4 regions of the Microbacterium schleiferi genome follow, and region 4 is predicted to be linked to each of the others. Evidence: predicted binding sites of a transcription regulator. Region 4 holds the regulator's gene; each other region holds the start of a gene.
What was found. The regulator LexA, encoded in region 4, represses DNA repair genes until DNA is damaged. The targets are predictions, from matches to a motif close to TCGAACANNTGTTCGA.
Positions count from the first base shown of each region.

Region 1: a site for LexA is predicted at 4,132-4,147, ahead of IT882_RS17255 (HNH endonuclease signature motif containing protein). Genes of this name have one in related genera too.
Region 2: a site for LexA is predicted at 1,888-1,903, ahead of IT882_RS00755 (Rv2578c family radical SAM protein). Genes of this name have one in related genera too.
Region 3: a site for LexA is predicted at 2,219-2,234, ahead of IT882_RS17145 (DNA polymerase Y family protein). Genes of this name have one in related genera too.

Region 1 covers NZ_CP064760.1:910,023-915,793, reverse strand. The annotation lists gene IT882_RS04330 (hypothetical protein) at 1-288, opposite strand, end outside; tRNA gene IT882_RS04325 (tRNA-Trp) at 555-629, opposite strand; gene IT882_RS04320 (hypothetical protein) at 1,353-1,547, opposite strand; gene IT882_RS04315 (hypothetical protein) at 1,544-1,918, opposite strand; gene IT882_RS04310 (hypothetical protein) at 1,915-2,136, opposite strand; gene IT882_RS04305 (hypothetical protein) at 2,340-2,720, opposite strand; gene IT882_RS04300 (hypothetical protein) at 2,764-3,351, opposite strand; gene IT882_RS04295 (hypothetical protein) at 3,539-3,811, opposite strand; gene IT882_RS17255 (HNH endonuclease signature motif containing protein) at 3,808-4,119, opposite strand; gene IT882_RS16320 (hypothetical protein) at 4,227-4,988, opposite strand; gene IT882_RS16315 (HNH endonuclease) at 4,985-5,359, opposite strand; gene IT882_RS04275 (DNA adenine methylase) at 5,374-5,771, opposite strand, start outside.
Region 2 covers NZ_CP064760.1:152,028-157,798, reverse strand. The annotation lists gene IT882_RS00765 (energy-coupling factor transporter transmembrane component T) at 1-412, shown strand, start outside; gene IT882_RS00760 (acyl-CoA dehydrogenase family protein) at 512-1,675, opposite strand; gene IT882_RS00755 (Rv2578c family radical SAM protein) at 1,912-2,985, shown strand; gene IT882_RS00750 (DEAD/DEAH box helicase) at 3,444-5,693, opposite strand.
Region 3 covers NZ_CP064760.1:2,426,275-2,432,045, forward strand. The annotation lists gene IT882_RS17140 (hypothetical protein) at 1-227, opposite strand, end outside; gene IT882_RS17145 (DNA polymerase Y family protein) at 163-2,208, opposite strand; gene IT882_RS11750 (isochorismatase family protein) at 2,414-2,842, opposite strand; gene IT882_RS16595 (hypothetical protein) at 2,731-2,970, opposite strand; gene IT882_RS11755 (hypothetical protein) at 3,126-3,797, shown strand; partial or broken gene IT882_RS11760 (RNA polymerase sigma factor) at 3,749-4,204, shown strand; gene IT882_RS11765 (EamA family transporter) at 4,170-5,189, opposite strand; gene IT882_RS11770 (MarR family winged helix-turn-helix transcriptional regulator) at 5,240-5,767, shown strand; gene IT882_RS11775 (HNH endonuclease) at 5,746-5,771, opposite strand, start outside.
Region 4 covers NZ_CP064760.1:1,067,088-1,072,858, forward strand. The annotation lists gene IT882_RS05050 (prolyl oligopeptidase family serine peptidase) at 1-310, opposite strand, end outside; gene IT882_RS05055 (hypothetical protein) at 321-1,664, opposite strand; gene lexA (transcriptional repressor LexA) at 1,752-2,432, opposite strand; gene IT882_RS05065 (LysM peptidoglycan-binding domain-containing protein) at 2,698-3,087, shown strand; gene IT882_RS05070 (histidinol-phosphate transaminase) at 3,131-4,225, shown strand; gene hisB (imidazoleglycerol-phosphate dehydratase HisB) at 4,222-4,827, shown strand; gene hisH (imidazole glycerol phosphate synthase subunit HisH) at 4,824-5,492, shown strand; gene priA (bifunctional 1-(5-phosphoribosyl)-5-((5-phosphoribosylamino)methylideneamino)imidazole-4-carboxamide isomerase/phosphoribosylanthranilate isomerase PriA) at 5,556-5,771, shown strand, end outside.

The sequences.
Region 1 (5,771 bases), 160 kb from region 4:
CTTGGCGGCGAGCCGCCGGCACATGTCGCAGTGGTTCGTGTCGAACCTGTCGCCGTGGATCTCGGGGAAGAAGAAGTAGTGACGGAACCCTGATCGGACCTGCGCATCGTTCAGTTCGGACGCCCGATCATGGACCGTGCTGAAGTCACCGACGAGCGGGGTGAACTGTGGGGGACGCTCCGGCAGTGTCGCGTCCCGCTCTGCGTCCCGCACCAGCTTGCTGCCGACTACCTTGTATGCCTCTCGGCGGTAGCGGAGCTCGAACTTGAGCGGTGCGATCACAGGCACGGCACGCCTCTTTCCTCGAAGTGTGGTGTCCCGCCGCGCATCACCGGCTCCTGGGGCAGCTATTCCCGCGGTCACGGCGCTATGGCCGGCTCTGCGCGGTTTCGTGTGCGTGTAGGTGTGAGCGTGTGGCGGAGGGACAACTTGCCCCCGGGCTTCATGGGCCAGTCACAGGCATTACGCTTCGCGGCTATGTAGTCCGCCTTGCTACCCGGGGGTCTTCTGCGGAGGTCGCAACTTCCCCGCCGTTTTGACAGCAGGCTCCGCATTGCATACCCCGAGGAGTCGAACCTCGCACGCCTGGTTTTGGAGACCAGCGCTCTGCCGCTGAGCTAGGGGCACCCGGACGGCCTCACCCGAAGTGGCTCCGTCATGTGAAGTTTGTTGCGGAAGCTGTGAGCCAATGGCTCATGCGACCGATGACCGCCCCAACCTTGGGACGGATACCCTCAACCAGCACAGGCCGCGTGTCAGGCGACTAGCCGGGAGGGGGAAGTGTTCCCGGGGTGCGGGGCACACGCACACCCGGGAAGAACGGGTGAAGGCCGCAACCCCTGGCGGGCGCGACCTTCGGACAACCCTAGACTATCGCGATTTCGTGTTTGTCAAGTATCTTCGCCGCTACGGCGTGTCGCGGCGCTCCCGATCACCCGGACTGGCGGCACGACCGCCTGCCCATTTCGCGCCGCAGTCGTCGCAGACGTGCAGGCCCCTGTGGAATGCCTTCTCGCCGCACACGCACGGGTTGTCGCCGTCCTGCTCTTCGCCGTGCGGCCAACCACGCCGATAGCACTGGTCCCTCATGACGGATCACCCGACTTGTGAGTGGATGCCGGCCCGTGGATGAGGTGAGTGCTCGGTTCCTCCACGCTGCCCCCGGAGTCCTCCCGCGCATTGACGGTCTCGACACTCGGGCTATGTCCTGACCCCAACGAGCCAGCACCCAACGGTTCTGCCGGTACGTTCAGCAGGTCAAACAGCCCACCGACCCACTCCGGGGGTGGTGTCGAGCCGTTCGGGCCGTAGTCGCTCTCATCGAGGCTTGGAGCGACGTGTGGGACATGGACTCAGACGAGTGGTGGACGCTCGGATGGCTGCGTAGTTGGAGGCGGATCAGCCGGTTTCTGGAATGGGCCGGTCTCGCGCAGTCCGAGACTGAACTCGATCACTTGGTAGCCCTCCCGACGCCAGAATTCGGCGCGGGAAGCGTCGACATACCAGTGGAGTACCTCGCCCATGTAAATCACGGCGTAGACGATCATGACGGATCACCCGAACTAGTCAGGAGGTCGAGAAGCTGGTTGCGCCCGTCATCGGCGAGCACGTCGACAATGAACTCGGCTTCCTCGTCGACGGTGAACAGGTAGCGTCCGTTCACGACGCCGACAGTGGTCGGGCTCTGACGCCCTGCGGGATGGAACATGCCGACCCGATACGGCGGATTGCCCACAGATCCGACGAGCGCCTCGGCGTCGTCTATGAAAGCCCACACGCGATCGACGGGCGTGCCCCACTTGGCTGGGCCACCTGGAAGGCCCACCGACAGGGCTTCGGCAAGAGCCCACATCTTCTCGTCGTGGAAGCAGTCGTCAGCCATGCCGTTGGCCCGGCATCCGGGGCAGACGTAGCTCATTGTTCCTCCTCCTGGGTACGGATCTGTTGGTTCTGGTCAGGCGTCTTCGGGACGAGGTTGTCGCCCTCGTCGTCCCACTCGACGTGCTCGCCGCAGTAGTGCTTGCCGTTGACCGCGAGCCACCCGTAGTCGTCCGACAGAGTGCCCTCGAAGTGGCGTGTGAACTGCTCCGCGAGGGGCTTCCTCGCTCCCGTAGACGGTGTTGTTGCCGTGCACATCACCGGACCTGTCTGAACGACTGAAACCACTCATGCCTACCCCCCTCTCAGCATCAGCACGAGCGTCAGAACCCGCCGCGCGCGGCGCTTCTCAGGCCATAGGTCTGATGCCTCCGAACCCATCAGCCATAGCACGCTAGCTATGCTGCGTGCGGTTCCGTCGTCATCTCGGCGCGCTCTAGCGATCCAATCGACCGAGTAGCTCATGCTCCCTGTCCTTCCGATCGGGGAGCGGTGTGGAATCCGACGCCGTGACACTCCGGACAGCTCTCCCAGTGGTTAGGGTGGCTCCACTCTCGATCAGCGGGCCAGGTCGGCGGCGGGCCGTCGACCTTGACCATGCCGCCGTTGCACGCCGACGCGCACGGCCTGGCGTCCGGGTGATGCTCAGGGCAGAGCGTTCGCCCGTCCTCGTAGAACCAGAAGACCTCGGTGTCACGCTCCTCGTGTGGCTCCCGCAGGTACTCCTCGACGGATTCGAGCGGCCAGTGCGAGGCCTCGTGGTCGTCCACGTCCGGGATGGTGCGCGTGCACTTCAGCTCGTCGCATTCGGCGCGGTAGAACATCTCGCTCGTGATGCTCATTTCTCCTCCTCCTGGGTACGGTTCTGTTGGTTCGTGTGCTTGGTCATGTCGTTGCTCCGATCCCGTATCTCTTCGCGAGACGTTTCGCGACCCGCGCTGTCTTCGCTTCTTCCCGAGCCACCTGCTCAAACACCCGGATCAGATGCTCGTACTCTTCCTCCGGGTACCAGTGCCCGGCGGTGCACACCACACGCCTGTCATCACCCTCAAACGCGGGCGGGTACACGGCGATCCGGGCGCCGCAATCCTGCCTCGGGCACGGGACCGCCGAGAACGATGGTCGTTCGATGCGGGGCCAGCGGGCGTTCATCCGCCACACATCCCGCACAGCGTCAGACATCGCATCCACATCATCCGGCCGGTCAGCGGACAGGATCGCGTCGAGCCGGTCACCCAGCCACCCCGCCAACCCCGACACAAGCCGTTGCCCATCCACTGGTGACGTTGATCGGGGCAGGCCGATGATCCGGCCCGTGTCCGACCGCCACGCCCGCCCAGCAACCCCCGGCACCGGTTGACGCAGCGTCCCAGCCCACACCGTAACCCAATACACCAGCAACGAATACAACTCATTCACATCATCAAACGCCGCAGCATTGAACGGGACAGGCGCCTCCGACGACGAATCCACCCGCTCAGCCTCCGCCGGCCGCATCACAACACCGTGATGCAGAAGGTGACCGGCGAGCTCACCAGATATCAGCAACGCCGTACGGATCCTCCCGTGGCAGCGCGCACAATACGCCCCGTGACGCGCCACCAGACCAGACCCGTCCTCCCGGGTGCAACCACGGGCGCAGAACCGTTCCACCTCGATCTCACCCACGGCTACCCCTCACTGCTTTCAACCCGGCGTCACGTCTGACCTGCGCGACGAACCCGACCAGTTCCCCGGTGTGCGCGGCGACCTGAGCGTCCGTGAACCCCGCCCTGACAAATGCGAGAATCATCTCCCTACGGCCCTGCGGGCGGATCACATGGTTGATCGCCGCGACGAGCACATCCTCGACCGTCACACCACGGGTATCCGCCTCGGATGCGAGCCGCCCCCACACCCCCGCAGGGACCGTGACATTCATCGTTTCCATCACGACCCCAGCTTTCGCGCGCGGTAGGCGCGGGATCGTTGAGCAGCGCATGCCCTACACACACGCCCAGTCGAACCACGCGTGCGCGTGTTTTCTGGTGTGTACTCATGCCCGTGTTTACAGTGCGTCGCAAGTGATAGGCGCTGACGGCGAGCGTTCTCCGCCCAGGTAAGCAGCCGGAGGTGCTTCGGATTGGCGCATGCCCTGTTGAAGCACTGGTGATCGACCGTAAATCCATCCGGTATCGGTCCGAACTCGATCGTGTATACCAATCGATGAACTCTCCAGTCACTGCCTCGGAATGCGACCATCCCGTAACCGTCACGATCACGTCTTCGCACCCAAACCCAGCAGTCGCGATCATTAGCAACCGTCAGCCGGCGGATGTCCTCGACGCTTTGGAACCTATTGGTCATACCTAGGCCACCCCCAGTGCGTTTTCGTGGATGAACTGTTGAACCTCGAGCGGGTTCTTCGTGATCGCCCCGGTCACGTACCGTTGCGGCGCTGATGGTGCGGTCTTCGCCTTGTCAAGGATCCAGAGCGCAACCTGCAACGCCCCGTTCGCGTCGACCGTGACACCGGTGTGCCGGACGATCGCATCCACGACGGAACGGATGTTGTTGACCCCGCGGCGGGCGGCGAGCTTCCTCGTCATCTCCGGGACATGGATTGCGTCGGTCGAAACTCGCGCGCGGTTACTACTGGACTGACTCTTAGAAGGTGAGTAGAAATCCCCTGTTCCCCTGTTCCCCTGTTCCCCTGTTCCAGGCGCGACACTCTCGCGAGGATTCGCGACGCTCTCGCGAATTACGGATGCCTTGTAGTCAAAAGTGCCGTCTGGCCTGGGAAATCTTCCTTTGCCTGGCTTGTCGATGCGTTGCACGTCTTCCCAGAACGAGATGTAGAGAAGTTCGGTCCCGTCGACCTCGTATCTGTGGATAAGTCCTGCCTGGTGGAGGTCGGAAATCGCTTCTGACACTCTCGCGAGAGTGTCGCGAGGATTCGCGAGCATGTCGCGAGGGAACACGTCACCGACGATCAGAGCGAGGTCATCCTTGCCGACGCCGTTGTCATCGACGTAAGACTCAAGCCCCTTGAGGACCAAGCGAGCGTCCCACCCAACCGATGCGATGCGTGACGATCGCCAGAACTCCGGCTTCGTACTCCTGATCCTCATGATTCCCTCTCATACGGCGTGCGTGTGTGTGCGTCGACGAGCAGCCACAGGTCACCGGCAAGGTCCATCACTGGCGTCGCTATGGCGCGTTGTAGCGTGGCGGCGTGGGTGGCCCCGGGCCGGATGTACAGGCCGCGTTCCTCGAGGTCGTGGAGGACGATCGCGCCGGCATCGGCTTTGTCGCCGTTGCAGATCGCACATGCGGCGATGAGGTTCGCGGGATGGTTGAGGATGCGCGACCCGCCCGCTTGACGGTTCGCCCGGTGATCCGTCGTGGTCGCTTCGCCCTGGCACCGGTTGAGCGCGAGGATGCAGAAGCCACCGTCCCGGTGAATCACGGCATCCTTCACCACACGGGGCGGGTGATTCACACCCCTACGCTTATTCACGCCGTCACCTCGTCAACCCACAGGAACGCTCCCGGCGCACGGTTCATCCAGACGACCTCGATCACGTCCCGCTTCACCGCGTTATCGCTGCGCGCGCCGATCTGGACCTGGTGCCAATCTGAGAACAGCTCGTCGTAGAGACTCGATGCGTAACCCGACAGCATCACCGTCGCCTGACACTCCCTGAGCGTTGCGGCCATCGCTCGGTGGTCGTCGTCGGTCATCTCGTGCGAATAGCGTGCGCCGCGGCGACTGCTGTGCACGTACGGCGGATCGACATAGAGCAGGTTGTCCGCGAATGCTCCGTACTGCTCGATGACCTCGAGCGCTGGTCTGCATTCGAGCGACACTGCGCGCAGCCTCTCCGCCGCTGGCAAGAGCCGGGTCCGGTACG
Region 2 (5,771 bases), 920 kb from region 4:
CGGCCTCAGCACGACCGGTCCTGATCTCGTGCGGGCCTGCGTCCAGCAACTGCGCGTGCCGTACCGGATCGGATACACGGCGCTGGCCGCTTTCCGTTTCGTCCCCCGGTTCGGGCACGAACTGGAGATCATCCGCCAGGCTCACCGCGTGCGCGGCGCGCACCGGGGACGAGGGCCGATCGCGAGTCTGCGCCGCTGGGTCAGCTACATCGTCCCGCTGCTAGCCGGCGCCATCCGTCACGCCGAGCGGGTCGCTCTCGCGATGGACTCCCGCGCCTTCGGCGCCTACCCCGACCGGACCGAACGCCACCTCGTGCCGTTCCGCGCCCGCGACGTCGTGTTCATGGTCCTGTTCTGGGTTGTGTCCGCGGCGCTGTTGGCCCTCTTCTTCCCCTGGGCTCCGCCGGTCTAGTCTCTGCGGCGCACGCCGGCGGATGCCGCGAACGACGGATGCCGCGACCCGCGCCTCCTCAGAGGGCGGTGTCGCGGCATCCGTATGTGCGGCGTGTGACTAGCGCTTGCCGGCGAGGTCTCGTCCGACGATCTCGCGCATGATCTCGTTCGTGCCGCCGTAGATGCGGTGGACGCGAGCGTCGAGGAACGCGCGGGCGATCGGGTACTCGGTGATGTAGCCGTAGCCACCGTGCAGCTGCACGCCGAGGTCGAGCACCTCCCACTCCCGCTCCGTCGCCCAGAACTTGTACTTCGCTGCCTCTTCAGCCGAGAGCTTCTTGCCCGCGTAGGCCCGCATAACGCGATCGGTATATGCCCAGAGCGCTTCGACACTCGCGGACATGTCGGCGAGCCGGAACCGGGTGTTCTGGAAGTCGGCGATCCGCTCACCGAAGGCCTCGCGGTCCTTCGTGTACGCGAGCGTCCAGTCCAGCGCCGCCTGAGCTGCCGCCGCGCCGGCGACACCGATCGACATGCGCTCGAGCGGGAGGTTCATCATGAGCTGCACGAAGCCCATGCCCTCGCGACCGCTGATGAGGTTCTCTTCCGGAACGAAGACGTCGCTGAACGAGAGCTCTGCGGTGTCGTGGCCGTGGAAGCCCATCTTGTGCAGCTTCTTGCCGTGGTCGAACCCGTCCATGCCGTTCTCGATGAGCAGCAGACTGAAGGCATCCGGCCGGTTGCCCTCACCGGTCTTGACGAACGTGACGACGAGGTCGGCGGTCTTGCCGCTGGAGATGAACGTCTTGGCGCCGTTGACGATGTAGCCGCCGTCGACCTTCTTCGCGGTCGTCTTGATGCCGCGCAGGTCGCTGCCGGCGCCGGGCTCGGTCATCGCGAGAGCGCCGATCACCTCACCAGTCGCCATGCCGGGAAGCCACTTCTCTTTCTGCTCCTGCGTCCCCATGTGCACGAGGTAGGGCACCGCGAGGTCATCCTGGATGCCGAACGCACCGGCCAGCGACCCCGACCCGGCCGAGATGACTTCTTCCATCACGATGGCGCGGAAGCGGTAATCCTGCAGCATCCCCGCACCACCGAACTCCTCGGGCACCGAGAGACCGATGAGGCCGGACTCGCCGGCAGCCTTCATCGTGTCGCGATCGATCTCGCCCTCGGCATCCCACCGGGCGATGGCCTCGTTCGTGACGTAACGCTTGACGAACTCCTTGACGACGTCGCGGAACGCCTCGTGGTCCTCGTCGTAGATGTCGCGCTCCATGTGAGCCCTTCCTTCCACATCGATGGCGCGGGCCTGCCAGAATCAGCGGCTAGGCCCCGTCGCCGACGCGATTCTATGCCCCGGCCCTGGACAGATTCCGATCCGACTGTGGGATTGCGGCTCACGGTTGGCGGTACTGGGTCCCGCGTTTGTGGAATGCCTCCAGCTTCGGCTTCTCGTTCGACCAGTCTCGTATGCGTGTTGACACGTCGTCGTATTTTTGTTCGACTATCCGCATGCGATGGAACGGGCAGGCGATCGGCGCGGGCGATACCAATGCGCTGCCCGGGATGGAACACCTCGGTGGCTTCGTGCGGTCGGTGACAACACCCGAGTTCGCGGGCATGACCTTCCACGAGGTCGTCGCCAAAAGCGCCCTGAACCACGTGCCCGGCGGTTCAGCGATGCCCTTCGACTGGACCGTGAACCCCTACCGCGGATGCAGTCATGCCTGCAGCTATTGTTTCGCTCGCGGCACGCACGAGTACCTCGAGCTGGATGCCGGACGCGACTTCGACGCGCAGATCATCGTGAAGGTCAACGTCACCGAGGTGCTCCGCGCAGAGCTCGCGAGGCCCTCGTGGACCGGCGATCCCGTCATGCTCGGCACGAACACCGACCCGTATCAGCGGGCCGAGGGCCGCTACCGCCTCATGCCCGGCATCATTCAAGCACTCACCGATGCGGGAACGCCGTTCTCGATCCTCACGAAGGGAACCCTGCTGCGCCGAGACCTTCCGCTGCTGGCGGAGGCGTCCCGGGAGGTCGACGTGTCGCTGGCGATGTCGATCGCTGTCTTCGATGACGCGCTGCAGAGCACGCTCGAACCCGGGACACCCTCCGCCGCGGCACGGCTCGAGACAGTACGGGCGGCGACGGATGCTGGATTCCGCGTCACCGTCTTCCTGATGCCGATCCTCCCCCACCTGACCGACTCGATCGCGACGCTCGATGACGCCCTCGCGCGCATCCGCGCAGCAGGCGCACACCGGGTGGTGTTCGGCGCCCTGCATCTGCGGCCCGGGGCGAAGCAATGGTTCCTGCGGTGGCTCGAGCGGGAGCATCCGGATCTCGTCGGGGCGTATCGCGGGCTCTACCCGGGCGCCGCCGCGTATGCACCAAAGCCGTATCGGCAGTGGCTCGCCAAACGCGTCCGGCCGCTGCTGCGGGTGCACGGCCTGACCGGACATGCCGAAGAAGAGGCGCCACCCCGCGAGCCGGTTCCCGGCCTCGCCGCGCGCCGAGCCGCGGCATCCGTCATCACGACCTCACGTGGCCGCCGGGCGGATGCCGCCGCCATGCTCTTCTGAGCCGCGCCGCCTTCCCCGCACGGACGGAGGAGAAATCCCCCAGGTAGGACGATCCGGTCGGGATTAGTCCTACCTCGGAGATAGTGCCTACCTCGGGGAGGTACGGGGAGGGTGACGGCGGCAGGTGTAGCGCAACCCGCGCACCCCCGAGCTGTCGCCCACATCCCGCACGGACGGAGGAGACATCCCGCAGGTAGGCCGATCCCGCGGTGATTCGTTCTACCTCGGCGATAACGCCTACCTCCGGGAGATGCCTCCGGAGGGTACGGACGGGTACCGGCGGCAGGTGGAGCGCAACGCTCGCGCACTGGTGTTGTCACCCACGCCCCGCGCTGACGTAGGAGAAATCTCCGAGGGAGGACGATCCGGTGGGGATTCGTCCTACCTCGGAGATATTGCCTACCTCCGTGAGGTGGCAGGGAGGTGCCGGAGGCGGCAGGGAGGTGCCGGAGCGGGGCTCAGGCGTCGACGAGCTCCTGAGGAGCGTCGACGTCCGCGAGCTGGCGGCCAGCGATCTCCTCCAGCACATCGTCACCGATGCGGGCATCCTCGAAGGGGGCTTCGATCTCGGCGCGATCGAGCATCTCGGTCATCCGACGGCGGCGCTGACGGGTGATGAGCGTCACGACGCGACCTGCGCGACCCGCGCGACCGGTGCGACCCGAGCGGTGCAGGTACGTCTTGTACTCATCGGGCGCGTCAGCCTGGACCACCAGATCGATGTCGTCGACGTGGATGCCGCGCGCTGCCACATCCGTCGCGACGAGCACGCGAACTCGGCCCGAGGTCAGCTTCTCGAGGTTGCGCGAGCGCTTGGCCTGGTTGAGGTCACCGTGTAGCGCAAGCGACGGAATTCCGGCGTCATCGAACTGCTCGGCGAGCATCTCGGCGTAAGCGCGGGTGCGCGCGAACACGAGGGTCTTGCCGTCGCGGTCGACGAGTGAGGTGAGGATCTCGGCCTTGTCGCGGTGGTCGATCACCAGAACGCGGTGCTCGATGGTGCTCGAGTCCTGGTCCTCGCCGGCAACCTCGTAGACGGCAGGCTCGACGAGGAACTCGTCCACGAGCGCAGCGACCTCGCGGTCGAGCGTCGCGGAGAAGAGCAGCTTCTGGCTTCCCTCGGCCGTCAGGCGCAGAATGCGCTGAACCGGCTCGAGGAATCCGAGCTCACACATGTGGTCGGCCTCGTCGAGAACCGCGATGCGCACCTCGGAGAGATCAAGCTTGCCCTGTTCGACGAGGTCCTCGATCCGTCCCGGCGTCCCGACGATGATGTCGACGCCCTTCTTGAGCGCGCCGACCTGACGGGCCTGGGGCACGCCGCCGTAGATCTGCGTCGTGAACAGGCCGACGCTCCGGGCGATCGGCTGGATCGTCCGGTCGATCTGCAACGCGAGTTCGCGGGTCGGTGCCAGCACGAGTGCCTTGGGTGCGCGGCCGAATTCGCGACGGCTCCCCGCCTGCGAGCGCAGGATGCTCTCGACCAGCGGAGCACCGAACGCGATCGTCTTGCCCGAGCCCGTACGACCGCGCGCCAGGACGTCGCGACCCTCCAGGATCGGAGTGACTGTCGCGGCCTGAATGGGGAACGGCGTAGCAGCCCCCAGATCGGCGAGCACGCGAACGATGTTCTCGCCGAGGCCCAGGTCGCCGAAGCTCACGCCCTCGACGGCATCCGCCTGAACGGCGTCAGCCTGCAAGCGCTCGTGGACGACGTCGACACGCTGCTCGTGGGCAGCGGTGCGCGTCGGCGCGTTCCAGTCCGATCGGCTGGGCGCGCCATCCCGACGCGGGCGGTCATCCCGGCGCGGCCGGTCCTCGTAGCGGGAGCGGTCATCCCGGCGGGGACGATCGGAGAAGCCGCGATCGTCACGACGCTCGCCGTAGCCACCACGACCGGTGCGCGGACGGTCATCACGGGCGGGGCGGTCGTCACGGGCAGGCCGGTCATCGCGAGCCGGGCGGCTGTCGTAGCGCGGGCGGTCATCACGGGCCGGACGACTGTCGTAGCGCGGGCGGTCATCGCGGGCAGGACGGTCATCCCGACGAGGACGGTCACTGTAGCGGGGACGGTCATCACGGGCCGGACGGTCGTTGCGCGCGGGACGGTCATCCCGACGCGAACCACCCTCATAACGAGGCCGGTCATCACGAGAAGGACGACCCTCGTAGCGGGGACGGTCGCCGTAGGGCGCACGCCCGTCACGAGCCGGACGGTCGTCACGGCGGGGTCCGCTCTCATAGCGAGGACGGTCGCCACGCGCGGGCCGATCCTCATACCGGGGACGATCGCCGCGGGCCGGACGATCCTCGTAGCGGGGGCGGTCATCACGGGCCGGACGATCTTCCCACCGACGACGGTCGTCACCGGCGGGACGCTCGGTGCGGGCCGAACGACCCTCGTAGCGGGGACGGTCATCCCGCGGGCGGTCATCGCGGCGCGGGCGGTCATCGCGCGAGTGGGAACGGATGGCGCGGGCCTCGTCGCGACCCGCGCGCTCCTGCGCCGTCCAGCGACGCTTGGGCTCGCCACCGGACTCAGCGGTCTCGGGACGGTAGCCGCGGTGGCTCGGGCTCTTGCTCCCGGGCTTTCCCGCGGAGGAGGCGCCAGGACGACGCTTGCGATCCTGGAACGAGGTCTTCTCGCCGTAGCGCGGTTCGAAGTTCTTGGCTGCGCGGCCGCCGGCCGGCTTCTTGCTCTTGGGCATGGTGATCTTCCTGGGTTCTCTCGCACGAGAACAGCAGTCGAGACGCGCTCGACAGGCCCGGACTCTCTTGGCCGGGGG
Region 3 (5,771 bases), 1.4 Mb from region 4:
AGCTGCCCGCGGTCGTCGACCGAGACGGTGACCCCGGATGCCGACACCACCTCGACGGCCACGGGAGCGGTGAACACCGTGGCCGGCAGCGGGTCGGGCAGGCTCCCCGGCCACGGGCGGGCGCGTTCGGCGGCGAGCGTGCGATGGTCGCGAGGAAGCCGGTCACCCCACGGCACCCACACCTGCCGTTCGTCCAGCCAGCGCCCACCCCCGATCGCGGGGGTCACGACACCGCGGTGCCCGAGCATCGCCTGCACGCGAGAGAGCGCATGGTGCACGCGTTCTTCGGGTCCCGAGCCGAAGATCGCCGGGGCGTGGTGAGATGCGGCATCCACCGCCTCGGGTGAGATACGAACGAGCCCGACGCCGGTAAGAAGATCGGCGGCGTCTTCGGCAAGCTGCCAGCGCACCCGGTCGACGATTGCGGCGGCATCGAACGACCCGGGATGCAGCCACACCCGCTCGCTGCGCTCCCCCGGTCACCGACCAGCTCGATGCGCACCTCGGTGCAGACCAGGTCGATCGCCCCGAGGCTGGCCAGGAAAGCATCCGCGGTCTGCCGCACCCCGAAAGCGACCTGCTCGGCAAGTTCCAGCGGGGTTCGAAGGCGATCTCACGGACAAGCTCGGGCGGCGGTACCCGCGGCTCGATCGGGCGTGAGTCGCTGCCGGCGGCAAGGTTCTGCAACCGCACTCCGCGCTCCCCCAGCCGCTCGCGCACGCGCTCTTCGGGCATCGCGGCAAAAGCTCCCAGCGTCTGGACGCCGAGCTTCGCGAGCAGATCGACGATGCCGGATCCGACGTTCGAGGCGGGGTCCGCATCGTCGAGTGCCGCGACCGATAGGGGGGCAAGGAACGCGGATGCCGCTCCCTCCGGCACGATGCGGACGGGATCAGCCGCCGTGGTCGCACTGCGCGCTGCCTGTTCGGCGGTGAACGGTCCGTCGGCGACCCCGATGCGGACATCGACGAGGCCGAGTTCCCGCATCCGGTCGAGGAGCACCCGCGCGGCTGCAGATTCACCCCCGTAGTAGCGAGCAGGGCCCCGAGCGCGCAGTGCGCAGAGCCCCGGACGCACGATCTGCACACCGGGAGCACGCTCTTCGAGCTGGGTGACGACAGGCGAGAACGCGCGGTGATCGCGCACCGGGTCAGCCGGAACGATCGCGAGGGCCGGGCACCGTGCCTGCGCGTCGCGCCGACGCTGCCCTCGCCGCACTCCGTCCCGGCGCGCTGTGGCTGAGCACGCGACGACGAGGTTCTTGTCGACGACCGCGATCGGGTCGGTGGGGTCGAGCGGGTGCGGCCCGTCCCGCGTCAGCGCGGTGACCGGCCAATCCGGCATCCACACCACAAGGCTTCGCGTCGCCGTTCGCGTCAGCGTTCGTGCGAGGCTTCGCGTCAGCGTTCGTGGGGGTGAGTCGGCAGGCATGTCACCCTGCTTCCCGGACGGGCAGCGCCTCCCGAATCGGCACCGTCTCGATCTCCTGCTCACGCGCATCTCGCACCACGGGAGAAGGCCCCCGGACGGCGTCGACGACTCCCCCGGCGCCGGCAGCAGCACAGGTCCCCGCCTCGGAGTCGCCAGGCGCCGACTGGACACCGTGACGGTGACCTCTCGTGCGTCGAGATACCCGTGCCCGCGACCAAGACCACTCCAGCCGGGATCGCTCACTGACAGGGATGCCTCGGCCTGCGGCCACGGCCCCTGCACGAGCAGCACACCGTCACGATCGCGCAGGCGAGCCGCGAACCGGGCAGCGTCGGCATCCGAGACCCGTCCCGGTGGACGCACCACCACTAGGGGCAGCACCTCGGTGATCGTGGCCGTCACCGCGAGCCATCGCGATCCCGGGTCCGGAACCATCACGAGCCGAGTCAGGTCGACTCCCAAGCGTTCCGCAGCCTCGGCGCCCAGGTTCGGCATCCCGACGACTCCGCACCACGACCCCGCCTGCGAGGGCGAAGCCAGCAGCGCGAGCAGCAGCGAGACGGATGCCGCCCCCGGCGCTACCGTGTACACCGACCCGGGCCGCAGCCCGCCGCCGGGGAGCAGCCGCGACAGCGCCGGATACGACGGCAAGACCGGAACGTCGAGGGTCCGCCCCTGCACCTGCTCGACCTGGGCTCGGAGGCGATGCACCTCAGCCAGCCGGTCACGGACGTCAGCGGCAGCCTCCGCGCGCTGTGCTCCCATGATCGCCCTCACTCCCACAGGTTAGAACGCATGTTCTAATGCGTCAATGCGATGAGAGCACGCTACGCGGGGCATCCGACATCGGAAGTTCAGCTTTTATAGGATCTCACGCCTTTAGCCGGAGCAACCGACCGGAACGATCCGACAGAACCCGATCAATCCGACCGATGTGCGCGAATAGATACTTTGTTCGAGTCAGCGTTGAAGGTTGCGCCCCTCAGGCTGTGGCGAAATCGGCAGTGGTGGCGATGCGCGCAAAGTCGCCGCCCTGGAGAACAAGCGCCGTACTCGCCATGAGCTCAGCCGCGGTTCGCCGCACAACCCCCACCCCAGGGATGACCTGCTCGAGGTCGAACGTCCGCGTCGCATCCAGCACGACTGTCACGTCATACCCGAGGTTCCCGGCCATCCGAGCGGTGGTCTCGACGCACATGTTGGTCTGGATGCCGCACACCACCAGCTCGTCGATCCCCCGCTCCTGCAGCCAGGCGTGGAGGTCCGGCTCACCATAGAAAGCCGAATTGACGTTCTTGGTCACCAGCACCGCGGCATCCGTCTTCGCGACAGCATCGACGAGCGCGTTGCCTGGGTGGGAGGGATGCAGCGGCGAATCCGGATGCCGAGAGTCGTGCCGCACGACCACCACCGGCTCCCCGCGAACGCCGCAATGAGCCGCGCGACATTGGCCTCGCAGTCGAGGTTGGCCGTCGGCCCCCAGAAGTCGAGGTCATCAAACCCCTGCTGCATATCGATCACCACGAGTGCGCGCGTCATGCCCCCATCCCACCACGCCACGCCGACACCCCCGCGAGAACATCAGGTTTTGGCACTAATCCGCGGATTCTCGCCCGACGTGGACGAAACACCATCACCGTGGCATGTGCTCTGTGAACCCACCATCCGGGATCCCCGACCATAGGAGAGTGCACATGGACGATCTCGACGAGACGCTGCGGAACGCACGTGCGAAGACCGATGATCCTGCCGTGGTCACGGCGGTGCACGTGCTCGCGGCGGCACGCACACGACGCACACCACAACGCCGCCGCATCCTGGCACCGGCGATCGGTTTCGGCGCGGCACTCGTGCTCGTCGGCGGCGGCGCCATGGCTGCCGGCGGATGGGCACCATGGAACATCACCGACCCGGATCTGGCGTTCACCCGTTCGTGGACGGATGTCGACGGGAACTTCGTTGGCTTCTGCGAGACGCGAATGAAGGCAGACGTCCTCCCGACTCAGGAGGTGCAGGATGCAGCCCGCGCCTACCTTTCCGACCTGGACATCGCAAACATGGCGCCGGACTCTGCGAGCGTCGCGGTAAGACTCGCCCACCTCGACCGCGCCGACCGGCTCTCTCACCTGATCCCGGGTGCCGACATGGCGGACTTCGACTTCACGTTGGTTGGCGGACCCCAGCCTGACCCTACTGTCAGCGACGCGCATGTCCTCCAGGAGGCTCTCGCCGTGGTGGTGTTCAACGGCATGGCCAAGTCTGTCTTCGCCTCCTTTCCCGATGACGAGTCCCTCTTCGTCAGCGGGGTCGGAGGCGAATGGCAAACCCAGTGCTCGACCGATGCGACCGAGACTCCCGCACCGTGACCGACGACGACGCCCGGTCCGCACTCACGGCGAATGCTCCGCGGATCCTCGCGTACTTCCTCCACCGCGTGGCTTCCCGAGAGGATGCCGCGGATCTAGCCAGCGAGACACTCCTACAGGCGTGGCGTTCCCGTCGGCGGATGCCTGGCGACGGCGACGAGGCTCGCCTGTGGCTGTTCGGTGTCGCCCGCAACGTGCAGAGACACCATTGGCGCAGCATCCGTCGCCGCGACGAACTGACCCGGCGCCTCATCGACACACTCGATCAGTCGCCAACCGCCGGGGCGGATGCCGGGCTCGAGGTGCGGCGTGCAGTCGACTCCCTTCCGGCTGCCCAGGCAGAGCTCATCCGGCTCGTGCACTGGGACGACCTCACACTCGAGGACGCGGCCCGGCTGCTTCGGATCCCGGCCTCGACGGCGCGGAGCCGCTATGCCCGGGCGAAGGGTCTGCTGCGGGAGGCCCTGCAAGAGCCGCCGCCGGCGCCGCAGTCAGGAGCGCAGCCGTCGGGCCCGGAGCAGGTGGCGTGGCCACCGGTGCCCGCCGCGGCGTCACCACGCCCAGCACGATCCCGGTGAGCACGAGCAGAAGCCCCGCGGTCTGCGCGATTCCGAAGGGCTCCCCCGCGAGAAAGACCCCGAGCGCGACACCTGTGACGGGATTGAGCAGCCCCACGAGCCCCACGGTGGCGGCAGGCAAGCGCCGAAGCCCGGCGAACCAGACAGTGAACGCGAGCGCCGTCGAGACGAGCGAGAGGTACGCGAAACCCAGCACCGACGTCGGCGTCAACGCGGGCGGCGGGCCGTCCACGAAAAGCGCGACCGGCAACAGCATCAGCCCACCCGCCGTCAGCTGCCACGACGCCATCGTGAGCCCCGGGATCTCGTTGCCCCACCGTCCCGTGAGCACGAAGCCGAGCGATGACGAGATCATGCCGGCGAAAGCCGCAGCAAGTCCCCATCCGTCGACCGGTTCTCCGCCGACGCCGACCAACAGCGCGACGCCCACCAATCCGATACCCGCTCCGACAACGGCGAGCACGCGCGGTCGCTGACGGCGCAGCATCCACGCGAGCAGCATCATGGCGGCGGCGGATGCCGACATCACGGTCGCCGCGACGCTCGAGGGGAGCCGCTGGCCGGCGACATAGACGAGCACGAAGAACCCGCCGACGTTGAGCACTCCGAGCACCGCCGCGCGCCACCACCACACCCCGTGGGGAAGACGGCGCGAGATCAGCAGCAGGATGAGTCCCGCCGGGAGCGCGCGAAACAGCGCTCCCCACAGCGGTGCGTCGGCGGGCAGGAACTGACGCGTGACGAAGTACGTGCTTCCCCATGCGATCGGGGCGATCGCAGTCAGCAGGATCCACCGCAGCCTTTTATCTTCCATGGAAGGAAACAATAGCTTCCGCGGAAGATTTATTCCGCTACCGTGAAACCATGGATGCCGCATCCGACCGCGTCGCACAGATCCAGACCGAGTGGCGGCGCGAACGCCCCGACATCGACCCCTCCCCGCAGGGCGTCATCGGCCGCCTCCACCGCATCGGACGACTCCTGGACCAGCGCCTCGACGAGGTCTATGCCCGCTTCGACCTCAGTTCCGCGGAGTTCGACATCCTGGCATCCCTGCGTAGAGCCGGAGCCCCCTATCAGCGCCGCGCGGGCGAGCTCGCCGGCCACACCATGGTCACCAGCGGCGGCCTCACCAAGCGCGTCGATCGGCTGATCTCGCGCGGGCTCGTGGAGCGGCGCCCCGAGGCCTCCGATGCCCGCGGCAGACTCATCGGGCTCACGGATGCCGGGCTCGCCGTCATCGACGAGGCCTTCACAGCGCACATGGCCGGCGAGCATCGCATTATCGACGAGCTCGGGCCGGATGCCGAGATGCTCGAGCCGCTCCTGCGCCGGTGGCTCGACATCCTCGAGTCACCACTCCCGGAGCGTCAGGCCGCCAGCGCCAGGTAGGGCT
Region 4 (5,771 bases):
CGGTCTTCTCGACGAAGCACAGCGCGCCATCATCCGTCGCCGCCCAGGCGCCGCCACCGTACTCGTGCACGCGCGAACGGGCGTTCCACGGCGCCGGCAGCAGATCCTCGATCGTCGCGTCGGGGAGGCGGCGCCTGACCGTCGTGCGGCCGCCCTCGGCCGGAACGCTCTCGCCCCACCAGATCTGTTCGCCCTCGGGAGCGGCAACGAACCGCGCCCCTTCGTACCGCGGCGAAGCAGCCGCGACGGAGGCTGCCGTGATCGGTGAGGGCCACGTGCCGTAGGCGAGTCGCGTGTCGGGGGAGTCCATGCTCCCCACGCTACGCGCGGTCGCTCGCGGTCTCCTCCTCGGACACGATCACCTCGACGACCTCGACCTCCGCGATCTCGCGCTGCTGGAGCAGTTCGAGGACCCACGCGACGATGATCGTCACGAGGAACACGACGACGACGTCGGCAAACGACAGCGGACGCAGGGCGAGGAGCCAGACGACGGCGAGGACCACGAGCGCGACGCGGATCGCGACACGGTACCGGGCCAGGAAACGTCCGAAGCCACCCGTGTTGAGACCACGGGCTGCCAATGCCTCGCGCGCCGTGGCGTTGAGGCCGCTGACACCACCGCGAACCGCCGTCGCCCCACGGCTGGAACCCATCAGCCAGCCGATCACCGCGATCACGACGCCGAGCACCGCGATCACGAGGGCGCTTTGAGCCATGGATGCCGTGAGCTGGGCATAGATGACGCTGAGGGCCGACGGCGACAGATCGAGCTGACCGGCCAAGACGGTGCTCGCCGCCGCGCCGATGCCGAATCCGGCCGCGAGCATCCCCCCGCCGATGAAGAGTCCGACTCCGGTGCCGATCACGGCGACACTGCGGCGGCGGGCGATGACGATCGCGAGCACAAACAGGCCGATCGTCACGACCGAGAGCCACCAACCGACAGCATCGGCGAGTGCGTAGACGGTGCGGAAGGTGGTGAGAGCCTCACCGTCACCGATGATGATGGTCTTGTCGATCGTCGGGATCAGGCTTGCAACGCCGACCCCGCTCTCGGTGAGCCGCTCCTTGACCTGTTCGATGATGGGGCCCAGAGCGATCCCCAGCCCGTCGCTGTCGAGGACGAGGATGCCGCCACCGTCAGCTGTGGCTGCGGTCGTGATCGACCGATGAACCCCGCGAAGTGCGAACCCCCAGACATCGGAGAAGGCCTCGGACGCGACAATGCGTTCAACCGCGGAGTTGACGAGGTTCTGTACACCTTGCGCCGCCGGCGCCCGCAGCGCATTGAGGGCGGTAGCCGCTGCCGGCGGCAACCCCAGACTCTCGACCCCGTCGAAGACCTGATTCGTGAGCGCGGTGAAATCCACCTGTTCGTCGATGGCGGCAGTAGCCTCGTCGACGATCAGCTCCTGGACGGCGGGGTCTTCGGTCAGGGGCGCGAAGGTCGCCACGAACGCCGCTTCGTCCACGAGCTGCACGCGCGCCCACGTGGTCACGACCGAGACCGGAACGAGGATGGTCGCGATCACGATCAGCAGCGCGGACAGCGCCGCGCGCCACCAGCCTCCGGATGAGGTGGCGCGACCGGCTAGGCGCGCGTTCTCGGCCTCGAGAGTACGAATGCGGGCTTCGAGATCATCCGGCGATGTCGGGGTCATGCGCCCATTCTGTCGGAACTGTCAGGCGCTCACATGTCCGTGAGGTAACGACTGCGTCCCGTTACACCCAGAAAGAGGTGCGTGAGACTAGACGGCCCGCAGAACGGCGACGACCTTGCCGAGGACCGTCGCGTCGTCGCCGAGGATGGGCTCGAAAGCCGAGTTGCGGGGGAGGAGCCACGTGTGGCCGTCTCGCTGACGGAAGGCCTTGACTGTCGCTTCGCCGTCGAGCATCGCCGCGACGATGTCGCCGTTGTCGGCCGTCGGCTGTGATCGCACCACGACCCAGTCCCCGTCGCAGATGGCTGCATCGATCATCGACTCGCCGCTCACGCGCAGCATGAACAGGTCACCCTTGCCCACGAGCTGTCGCGGCAGGGGGAAGATCTCCTCGATCTGCTGATCGGCAGTGATCGGCACGCCCGCGGCGATGCGCCCCACGAGCGGGACCATCGCGGCATCGCCGACCGAGGGCGAGATGTCTGCCGGGTTCTCGGCTGCCATGCCCGGCAGATCGATCAGTACTTCCATCGCGCGCGTCTTGCCCGCGTCACGCCGGAGGTATCCGCTGAGCTCGAGCTGGTTGAGCTGATGGGTGACACTCGAGAGGCTCTTGAGTCCGACGGCGTCGCCGATCTCTCGCATGCTCGGCGGATAGCCGTTTCGGGCGATCGCCCGCTGGATCACTTCGAGAATGGCGAGCTGTTTCTCGCTGAGGCTGCGCCGCCGCCGTGTGCCCGTGCGCTCCCGTGACGGCTCCTCGTTCATGACCCTGCTCCTGTCGCTGCTCGCATCTGCCCCGCACTCCTCTTCGAATGTCGGAGGTCGGTGATTACGTGTGTTCATCGAAACCGTAACCGTCCCGACGCCGATTCGCGGACTCTCGGCCCGCGTGTCGTGTTCGAAAGAACAGCGAGACAGTTACCCCTTGACAGACACAATACTCGAAGATAGCTTCGGAAGAGAGGTTCGTATCCATCCCTCCTGGCCGAGAGGTGGATGCGAATTTCTCCCCGAGATAGCGGAGGATGACATGACGACGATTGCTCTCGGCCCCCTGACCACGGCGACCTCATCGGTTCGGCGCGCGGATACGCGGCAGCCGGCGACCCGCCTTCGCTTGACCGCCCGCGGACGAGCAGTGCTGACCGCTGTTGCCGCTCTTCCCGCTGTTCTGGTCATCCTCGGTGCGATCTGGGGAGGCGGCGCAGCGCTCGCCTCCCTGGAGCCTGCTGCGCCCGCCGGCACCTTCGAGACCGTCACCGTGTCGTCGGGGGACTCCCTCTGGTCCATCGCGGAGGAGATCGCACCGGATGCCGATCCCCGTGATGTCGTGTCCGACATCGCCCGCCTGAACGGCTTGACCGGAAGCGTTGTGAGCGCGGGGCAGCGACTCGCGATTCCCGCCGTATACAGTCAGTGATCCCTCCGGCGTGCCCGGCGACGGTGTCGCTTGGCACCGTACGATGGGACGGGTGACGATCCGCCTCGATGATCTCCCGCTCCGCGACGACCTCCGGGGTCTCCAGCCCTACGGTGCGCCCCAGGCACCGCTGCCGGTCGCCTTGAACGTCAACGAGAACACGCACCCGGTTCCGCGGGAGGTGGCGGACGACATCCTGGATGCGGTAGGCCGAGCTCTCGGCGAAATCAACCGCTACCCCGACCGCGAGTTCCGGGAGCTTCGCGCCGCATTTGCCGACTATCTTCGGCACGGCCTTGTCGCCGATCAGATCTGGGCGGCGAACGGTTCCAACGAGGTGCTCCAGCATGTGCTCCAGGCCTTTGGCGGCCCCGGGCGTCGAGCGCTCGGTTTTGCGCCCACCTACTCGATGTACCCGCTCTTGACGCGGGCAACCGGTGCCGAGTGGGTGTCGGGAAGCCGCGGCGCGGACTACACCCTCGATGCTGAGTCTGCGGTCGAGCAGATCAGCGCCGTCGATCCCGACATCGTCTTCCTGTGCGCACCCAACAATCCGACGGGCACGCCCCTGAGCCTCGACGTGATCGAGGCCGCGTATGAGGCGACGCGCGGGATCGTCATCGTCGATGAGGCGTACTTCGAGTTCGCGCCGCGCACAGCGCCGTCGGCACTTGCTCTGCTGCCGGGCCGCGAACGGCTGCTCGTATCGCGGACCATGAGCAAGGCGTTCGCGTTCGCGGGGGCGCGAGTGGGCTACCTCGCTGCCGATCCTGCCGTCATCGATGCGCTCCGTCTGGTGCGCCTGCCGTACCACCTCAGTTCGCTCACCCAGGCTGCGGCGATCGCAGCGCTCGCGCACGCTCCAGTCATGCTCCAGATGGTCGATGAGATCATCGCGCAACGCGACCGGATTTCAGCGACCGTCGAGGCGCTTGGCTACCGCGCGTACGAGTCGTGGACGAACTTCGTTCTCTTCAGCGGGGTCGATGATCCCGGCCGCACGTGGCAGCAGCTCTACGACCGCGGGATCCTCGTGCGCGACATCGGAATCCCGCGCAGTTTGCGTGTGTCGGCGGGAACCGCCGAGGAAACCACCGCGTTTCTCGAAGCGCTCGCGTCGATAGACTCTCGCGCATGAGCAGCAGCCGCACCGCAACTCTCACGCGCGCCACGAGTGAGTCGCGCGTCGAGGTGAGTCTCGACCTCGACGGTACCGGTGCCAGCACCATCGACACCGGCGTCCCGTTCTACGACCACATGCTCACCGCGTTCGCCAAGCACTCGCTGACCGACCTGACGATCCGGGCCGAAGGCGACGTCGAGATCGACGCGCACCACACCGTCGAGGACGTCGCGATTGTCCTCGGTGACGCGATCCGCGAAGCACTCGGCGACAAGTCGGGTATCTCACGGTACGGCGATGCGCTCGTTCCCCTCGACGAGGCCTTGGCGCAGGCTGTCGTCGACATCAGCGGGCGCCCGTACCTCGTGCACGACGGTGAACCCGACGGGTTCGCGCTGCACCTGATCGCCGGTCACTTCACGGGCTCGCTCGTGCGGCACACCTTTGAGGCGATCAGCTATCACGCCGGGTTGACGGTCCACCTTCGCGTTCTTGCCGGACGTGACCCGCACCACATCGCGGAAGCCGAGTACAAGGCCTTCGCGCGCGCGTTCCGCCAGGCGAAAGCCCTCGACCCCCTCGTGCGCGGAATCCCGAGCACGAAGGGTGCCCTGTGACCGCGACACCGAGCTCGGCCGCCCGGCCGACAGTCGCTGTCTTGGATTACGGATCCGGCAATGTGCACTCGGCCGTCAAGGCGCTCGCCCTCGCCGGCGCCGATGCCCGGCTGACCGACGACCTCGACGCGATCATGGCTGCCGACGGGCTGGTGGTCCCGGGTGTCGGGGCCTTCCGGTCCGTTGTGGACGCCCTGCGGGAATCCCGAGCCGATCAGCTCATCGAGCGTCGCGTGGCCGGCGGGCTCCCGGTCCTGGGGATCTGCGTCGGGATGCAGGTGATGTTCGAACACGGGGTCGAACGCGGGGCCGACAGTCTGGGACTCGGACAGTGGCCCGGCGCGGTGACCGAGCTCGACGCTCCCGTCCTGCCGCACATGGGGTGGAACACCGTCGAGGCCGGCTCAGGCTCGACGCTGTTTCGCGGGATCGAATCGGAACGGTTCTACTTCGTCCACTCTTACGCGGCGCAGCACTGGACCCTCCCGTCGCAGGAGCCCTTCCCGAGCGCGGTCGTCACGTGGGCCACGCACGGCGTCCCGTTTGTGGCAGCAGTGGAGAACGGCCCGCTGGCGGCGACGCAGTTCCATCCCGAGAAATCGGGCGAGGCGGGCATCCGGTTGCTGGCGAATTGGATCGCGAGCCTTCCCGCGGCTACCCTCTGAACTCGTGCCTGCCTCCGAGAGTCATCGGCGTGCCGCGGGCTCCGTGAACCCGCCCGAGGAACCATGAACGACTTCGCGTCAACGCCCGAATTGATCCTGCTGCCCGCCGTCGATGTCGCCGATGGCAAGGCGGTGCGCCTCACGCAGGGTGCCGCGGGGTCGGAGACGAGCTACGGCGACCCGGTGGAGGCCGCCGTCGACTGGGCTCGGCAGGGCGCGCAGTGGATCCACCTGGTCGATCTGGATGCCGCCTTCGGCCGCGGCAGCAACGTCGGCGTC